2 regions of the Roseovarius roseus genome follow, and region 1 is predicted to be linked to the other one. Evidence: riboswitches for the same ligand, from Rfam matches in the RefSeq annotation. Region 1 holds a riboswitch; the other holds the start of a gene.
What was found. Region 1 has a riboswitch for thiamine pyrophosphate ahead of ACEWPL_RS04805 (ABC transporter substrate-binding protein). Riboswitches for the same ligand answer to the same signal wherever they lie in the genome.
Positions count from the first base shown of each region.

Region 2: another riboswitch for thiamine pyrophosphate. It lies ahead of thiM (hydroxyethylthiazole kinase); the one in region 1 lies ahead of ACEWPL_RS04805 (ABC transporter substrate-binding protein).

Region 1 covers NZ_JBHFPE020000002.1:185,779-189,181, reverse strand. The annotation lists gene ACEWPL_RS04810 (hypothetical protein) at 1-1,592, opposite strand, end outside; TPP riboswitch at 1,742-1,848, shown strand; gene ACEWPL_RS04805 (ABC transporter substrate-binding protein) at 1,981-2,916, shown strand; gene ACEWPL_RS04800 (TenA family protein) at 2,913-3,403, shown strand, end outside.
Region 2 covers NZ_JBHFPE020000003.1:169,563-172,965, forward strand. The annotation lists gene thiD (bifunctional hydroxymethylpyrimidine kinase/phosphomethylpyrimidine kinase) at 1-155, opposite strand, end outside; gene thiE (thiamine phosphate synthase) at 152-784, opposite strand; gene thiM (hydroxyethylthiazole kinase) at 781-1,569, opposite strand; TPP riboswitch at 1,624-1,719, opposite strand; gene ACEWPL_RS07070 (DUF1674 domain-containing protein) at 1,755-1,943, opposite strand; gene ACEWPL_RS07075 (RsmB/NOP family class I SAM-dependent RNA methyltransferase) at 2,010-3,281, shown strand; gene ACEWPL_RS07080 (heparinase II/III family protein) at 3,388-3,403, shown strand, end outside.

The DNA.
Region 1 (3,403 bases):
TGCTCGAGTGCGTCGCCGCGCAGCGCATAGGATGTGATGTGGACATGTGTGTCGGAGGTCATGAAGAAGCCGATCACGTGATCCACGCCGTCATCCGGCTCGAACGTGCCCCGCACCATCACGCAGCCGGGATGATCGCCAGGCGCGCGCCGGTTGCAGGCGGTCTCGATCATGCGGCGCTCTTCGGACGGCAATGAATCCAGCGCACCTTGCGGCAGGCGGACCCCCTCGGGGCGCAGGGGCACGCGGCCCGAGATGGAAATCTCGGCCTCGCCCGCCTCGGCATAGGCCCATTTCGTCTCGCTTCGGCGGGCCTTCTCGATCAGGTCGAGCGTCGCAGGCGCGTCTTGTGAGCGCGTCTCCAACATGGCCAGCCCGCGCTGGCCGGCCTTGCCCCAGTCATGCGCCAGTTCCCACAGAGGCAAGGTATCGGGCGGTGTGCCTTCTGCCGCACGGGCCAGCTGGCTGGCGGTCGCCAGACGCTCGGCATTCAAAAGGGGCGTCATCCAGGCGGCGGCGATGACCAGCGTAAACACGGCCATGGCGCGGTTCACGTGCCGCTGACGGGTGCGCCAGCCGCGGCGGCGCAGGACGGCGCCCGCATAGGCCAGCGAATAGATCGAGGCGACACCAGCCGCCACGAGGGCGGCGATGCGGTGAGGCGTCAGCCCGTATTGATCCACCCGCAGCCAGACGGCCCAGAGCGCCAGAAGCGCCGGAACCACCAGCAACACGCTCAGCGCCTGCGCCGCGCCGCGCATCAGCGGCCCCTGCACCGACAGCGGATCGTCGCGGTGAATGGCCGTGGTGATCAGCGTCACCCCCGCCCCCGTCACACCGAGCAGGATCGCCGCTGCCGAGAGCTGCCCGAAAAGGCTGCTCAGCCCGCGCACCGGCAGGGCGAGGATAAAGACCGCCAGCACCACCAAGAGCGCAGGCAGCAGAACCCGCAGCAACTGGATGATCAGGAAGGGCGAGACATAGTCGCGCAGCTCGTAGACGATGGCGAGGCTGAGGCCCAGCGCAACGCCGCTGATCAGGTAGGGCACAGGATCAAGGTCGATCAGCCACTCGATCACGGTCAGCCCGACCAGCCCCAAAAGTTGATCCGACAGCATCAGCACCGTCCAGGTCACCGCGACAAAGAGCAGCGCCGAGGCGATGCGCACTACCAACTCCCATGCCGCATCGAAAAGCAGGCCGTAGTGCCGCCACCCGCCATGTTGCTGCAGTTGCGCGATGGCGAAGGGCACCGCGATGAACAAAAGATAGATATAGGCGGAAACCTCGTAGCCGCCCTCCAGAAAATCGGCCGCGTTGTCGTGCCGAAAGCTTGCCCAGAGCAAGAGCAGCGATGCCGGCAGGGCCATGCCCAGCGCCGTGGCGGCGGCAACGCGCAGCCGCAGCGGGCCCATCAGGCCCAGCAGGACGCCCAGAAACCCCAGCCCGAAGGCGATCAGAAAGAGGACGAGCCGCGCGTTTTCAACCACATCCGGCACGATTTCGGCTAGCGCATAAGTCGCGAGGCCCGCCGCGCCCCCGATGAGGGAATAGATGATGCGCGTCGTTGCGGTCTGGCTGGCGGTGATCATGCGTGGGGCACTCCGGCTGTTCGCGGGCAGCGTAGCGGCTTTGACCGGCAAGCTGAACGGGTGATTTGCCCTAGCCATTCGATCGGCGCCATGGCGCAGACGGGCCCGTCTTCGCTGCTTGCAACGTGTCTCCACCGCCGCTAGTCTACTTGCATCCGTTGGGGTGCTCCGCAATGCCGGGGCTGAGAGGCGATGCTGCCGACCCATCGAACCTGATCCGGTCAATACCGGCGGAGGGAACGGAGACAGGCATGTGCATCCACGCGCAGGCATTTTAAGTGCTCCCACTTCGCCGGCCAGGCCATGAATTGCACCGCTCTCTTGCGGGGATCCGGCCACGTGCAGCGCACAGCCGTCCCTCGCAGAGAGCACAAGACCCGGAGCCATGATGAAGCCCCTCGCCCTTGCCGCCGCCCTTCTCGCCAGCACGCCCGCCCTCGCGCAGGACCAGATGACCCTGGTGCTGGACTGGTTCGTGAATCCCAACCACGGTCCCATCATCATCGCGCAGGAGCGCGGATATTTCGCCGATGGCGGCCTCGCGGTCGAGGTGGTGGCACCTGCCGATGCCTCCTCACCGCCCAAGATGGTGGCGGCGGGCCAGGCCGATCTGGGTTTGTCCTACCAGCCGCAACTGCATATGCAGGTGGCCGAGGGCCTGCCCCTGATCCGGGTCGGCACGCTGATTGCCAGCCCGCTCAACTGCCTTCTGGTGCTGGAGGACGGACCGATCGAGGAAATCGCGGACCTCAAGGGCGCCAAGATCGGCTATTCCGTCGCCGGTGTCGAAGAGGCGCTGATGAAGGCCATTCTGGGCGCGAATGACATCGCCCTGAGCGATGTCGAGATGATCAACGTCAACTGGTCGCTTGGCCCCTCGGTCATGTCCGGCCAAGTCGATGCCGTCATCGGCGCCTACCGCAATTTCGAGCTGAACCAGATGGAGATCGAAGGCGCCCCCGGTAAATGCTTCTTCATCGAGGAGGAAGGCGTGCCGCCCTATGACGAGCTGATCTATGTCGCCAACCCCGAAACGATGGACGCCGATGTCATCTCGCGCTTCATGCGCGCGACAGAGCTGGCGACGCAGTATATCGTCAACCACCCCGAAGAGAGCTGGGAGATATTCAAATCCACCTCAACGGAACTGGATGACGAGCTGAACGCGCGCGCCTGGACTGACACGCTGCCGCGCTTTGCCCTGCGCCCCGCCGCCGTCGATACCGCGCGCTACACCGAATTCGAGCGTTTCCTCAGCGAGGCCGGCCTCATCGAGGGCACCCGCCCCGTCTCGGAACTGGCGATCGACCCCGGCGCGCGCTGATGTACGGAGCGACCTTCACCGCATGGCGCGATGCGGCAGCCGAGCCGTGGCACGCCTATACCCGTCATGCCTTTGTCGAAGGACTGGGCGACGGCAGCCTGCCGCGCACGGCCTATCTGCGCTATCTGGTGCAGGATTACCTCTTCCTCATTCATTTCTCGCGCGCCTGGGCGCTGGCGGTCAACAAGGCCGGCACAGTGGACGAAATGCGCTTTGCCTCGCGCACGCTACACGCACTCCTGAACGAGGAGATCGCGCTGCATGTCGCGACTTGCGCCGCCGAGGGATTGGACGAGGCCACGCTGTTCGCCGCCGAGGAACTGCCGCAGAACATCGCCTATACGCGCTATGTGCTGGACGCCGGTCATTCGGGCGATTTCCTTGACCTGCTGGCCGCGCTCGCCCCTTGCGTTCTGGGCTATGGCGAGATTGGCCTCCGCCTTGCCGCCGCGTGCGCCGATACGCCCTATGCCGAGTGGATCGAGAC
Region 2 (3,403 bases), on a different contig from region 1:
TGCACCGCCTGAACCCCGCGCGTGTTCTGTGCCGTCAGCGCGGTGATCGCGGCCATGGCATAGCCGCCATTGGCGGAAATCGACTTGATATCCGCCTGAATACCCGCGCCGCCCGACGGGTCGGACCCCGCGATGGAAAGGATGTTGGGGATCATGGCTGTCTCCACGCCTCGATCAGGGCGCGCGCCGCGCCCTCCATGTCATCCGCCCGTGAGATGGCCGAGACTACGGCAATCCCCGCCGCGCCGATTGCGCGCAACGCCGCTGCATCTGCCTGTTTGATTCCCCCAATGGCAACGCAAGGCAGGGGCGCCGCCGCGATCAGCCGGGCCATGCCGTCCATCCCGAGGGGCTGCGCCGCATCCGGTTTGGTCGCCGTGGCACGCAGCGGGCCGGTGCCCAGATAATCGACCTTATCCACCGGAATAGAGCCGAGTTGTGCCTCCGTCTCGACCGAAAGGCCGAGGATCATGTCCGTCCTGATCGCGGCGCGGATGGCGCTGATATCGCCGTCACCCTGCCCCACATGCAGCCCATCGGCCCCGATGCGCCGGGCAATCTCGACCCGGTCATTGATGATCAGACGTGCACCCGCCGCGCGGGTGATCTTCAGAAGAGCGCGTGCCTCATTTTCGAAGGCAGCGTCGCTGGCGTCCTTGTCACGTAGCTGGATCATCCGCACCCCGGCGGCGAGCGCCGCGCGCACCTGATCGGCAACAGGGGCCAAAGCCCCTGCATCCGTGACGAAATAGACCGGCCCCAGATCGCTTGGCGTCACCCTCATACCGCCTCGATCCGCGCGCGGGCGGTCACATCCTCGGGCGACAGCACATAAAGCGCGTCGATGAACGCGGTCTGAAAGCTGGCCGGCCCAGCGGCTTTTTCGCCCGCGATGTCGCCCGCGACCGCGTAATAGGCCAGCGCGGCGACGGTGGCAGGCAGCGCGGGCTGATCCACGGCAAAGGCCGCAACGATCCCGGTCAGTGAGCAGCCCATGACGGTGATGCGCGGCATCAGCGCATGGCCGCCCGCAACGCGCCAGGCGGCCTCGCCATCGGTGACGAAATCCACCTCACCGGTCACCGCCACGACACCGCCCGTCTGCCGGGCCAGCGCGCGCGCCGCATCCTCGGCATCGCTGACCGCATCGGCGCTGTCGGCGCCCTTGCCCGCCGCCGCAGATCCGGCCAATGCGATGATCTCGGACGCGTTGCCGCGAATGATGCTGGGCTTCAGCGCCAAGAGGCGCGCCCCCGCATCGCGGCGCAGCGCGGTTGCGCCCACGGCGACGGGGTCCAGCACCCATGGCTTGCCCGCCGCACCCATCACGCCGGCAGCGGCCTCCATCGAGCGGACCCAAGCCGGATCGAGCGTGCCGATATTGATGCTGAGCGCGTCGGCGAGGCCCGCGAACTCCGCTGCCTCGCCCTCGTCATGCGCCATGGCGGGGCTACAGCCTGCCGCCAGCATGATATTGGCCATGACGTTCATCGCGACATAATTGGTGATGTTCTGCACCAGCGGCGCGCGGGCGCGCATCTGGGCCAGGTAGTCTCCGGCGTTCTTCATCGGGATCCCCCTTTGTTGCGGGCGGGGGCGGGCCACGGGCCGGGCGCGGATTTGCCCGGTCTCAGCGCAACTTCCTCCGCCGGCATGATCCGGTTCAGGTTCGAAGGGTGCATCTCAGCCCGGCTTTCGCGGGCGCCCCTGTTACGTGGGTCACGTTGATCGCCGGGCGCGGCGCCGTCAAGCCATCAGAAGTCGATGGCGATGCCCTTCTTTTCCCAATCGCCATAGCGAACGGCCTCCAACCCTTCCTTGCGACCGCCCAGCTCTTTGGGCAGTTCGGTTTTCTCGGCCTTGAGACGGCGCTCTTCGGCCTCGGCCAGCGCACGTTGCGCGGCCGGAGGAAGATCGGGGCGGGGATGGGTGCTGTCGGTCATGGCATGGGTTCCTTTGAAGCCGTGCCCCTGATATACGCCGCCGTCGCCATTCAGCAAGGATTTGCCATGACCGCCTCGTCCAAGCCCGCGTCGCCGCGCGCCGCCGCCGCCCAACTGCTGGACCAGATCCTGGGCGAGCATCGCCAGATGGCGGACCTGCTGGCCACCGGCGCGCTGGACCGGCTGGAGGCACCTGACCGGGCCCGCGCCCAGCGCCTTGCCACGCAGACCCTGCGCAGCATTGAGCGCGCGGACAAGATACTGGCCAAACACCTGCGCAAGCCGCCCCCGCTGACGGTGCGCAACATCCTGCGCCTCGGCACGGTCGAGCTGTGCCAAGGGGGTGACGCGCACGGTGTCGTGAATGAATGCGTCCAGATGGCCGCCAGCAACAAACGCTTTGCCAAGCTGAAGGGGCTGGTCAATGCCGTGCTGCGCAAGGTCGCCGCCGATGGGCCTGCCGAATGGGCGATCCTGCGGGTGCCACACCTGCCCAAATGGCTGCGCAGTCCCTTGTCAGACGCATATGGCGCCAAGTCCGTCGCAGCCTTCGAGGCCGCGCATCTTGCCGGTGCCCCGCTCGATCTGACGCCCAAGGGCGATGCCGCCGCGCTGGCCGAGGCGACGGGCGGCATGCTTATGCCCACCGGATCGGTGCGGATTGAGAACGCAGGCCAGGTCAGTGCGCTGCCCGGTTACACCTCGGGCGATTGGTGGGTGCAGGACGCCGCCGCAGCAATCCCGGCGCGTGTGCTGGGCGCGACCACCGGCGAGGCGGTGCTGGACATGTGCGCGGCACCCGGCGGCAAGACGCTGCAACTGGCGGCGACGGGCGCGGATGTCACCGCGCTTGATATCTCGGATGCGCGGATGGCCCGCGTGCGCGAGAACCTTGGCCGCACGGGCCTCGGCGCCGCGCTCGTCACCGGCGACGCGCTGACCCATGAGGGGCAATATGACGCCATCCTTCTGGATGCGCCCTGCTCGGCCACCGGCACGATCCGGCGGCATCCGGACCTGCCCCATGCGCGGGACGGCTCGGAGATCGGCGATCTGATCGCGCTGCAATCGGCCATGCTGGACCACGCGCTGAGCCTGCTGAAACCGGGCGGGCGGCTGGTCTATTGCACCTGCTCACTGCTGCCGGATGAGGGCGAATGCCAGGTCGAGGACGCGCTGGCCCGCCATCCGGGCCTGACCGTGGACGCCGGCGCGCTGGACCTGCCGGGCATTGACCCCGCCTGGCTGACCGAAGAAGGCGGGCTGCGCCTGCGCCCCGATTACTGGGCCGAGATCGGCGGCATGGACGGGTTTTACATCGCCCTGCTGCGCCGCTGACGCGATTTTCGCAATCCTTCGGTGACTTGGGCACAGGCCCGCGATAAGCTGCGCGCGAAAAGGCGCCGGTGAAGAGCGCCCTAAAGCGAGGCGAGCATCGACGCATATGGCACCTGCGGGCA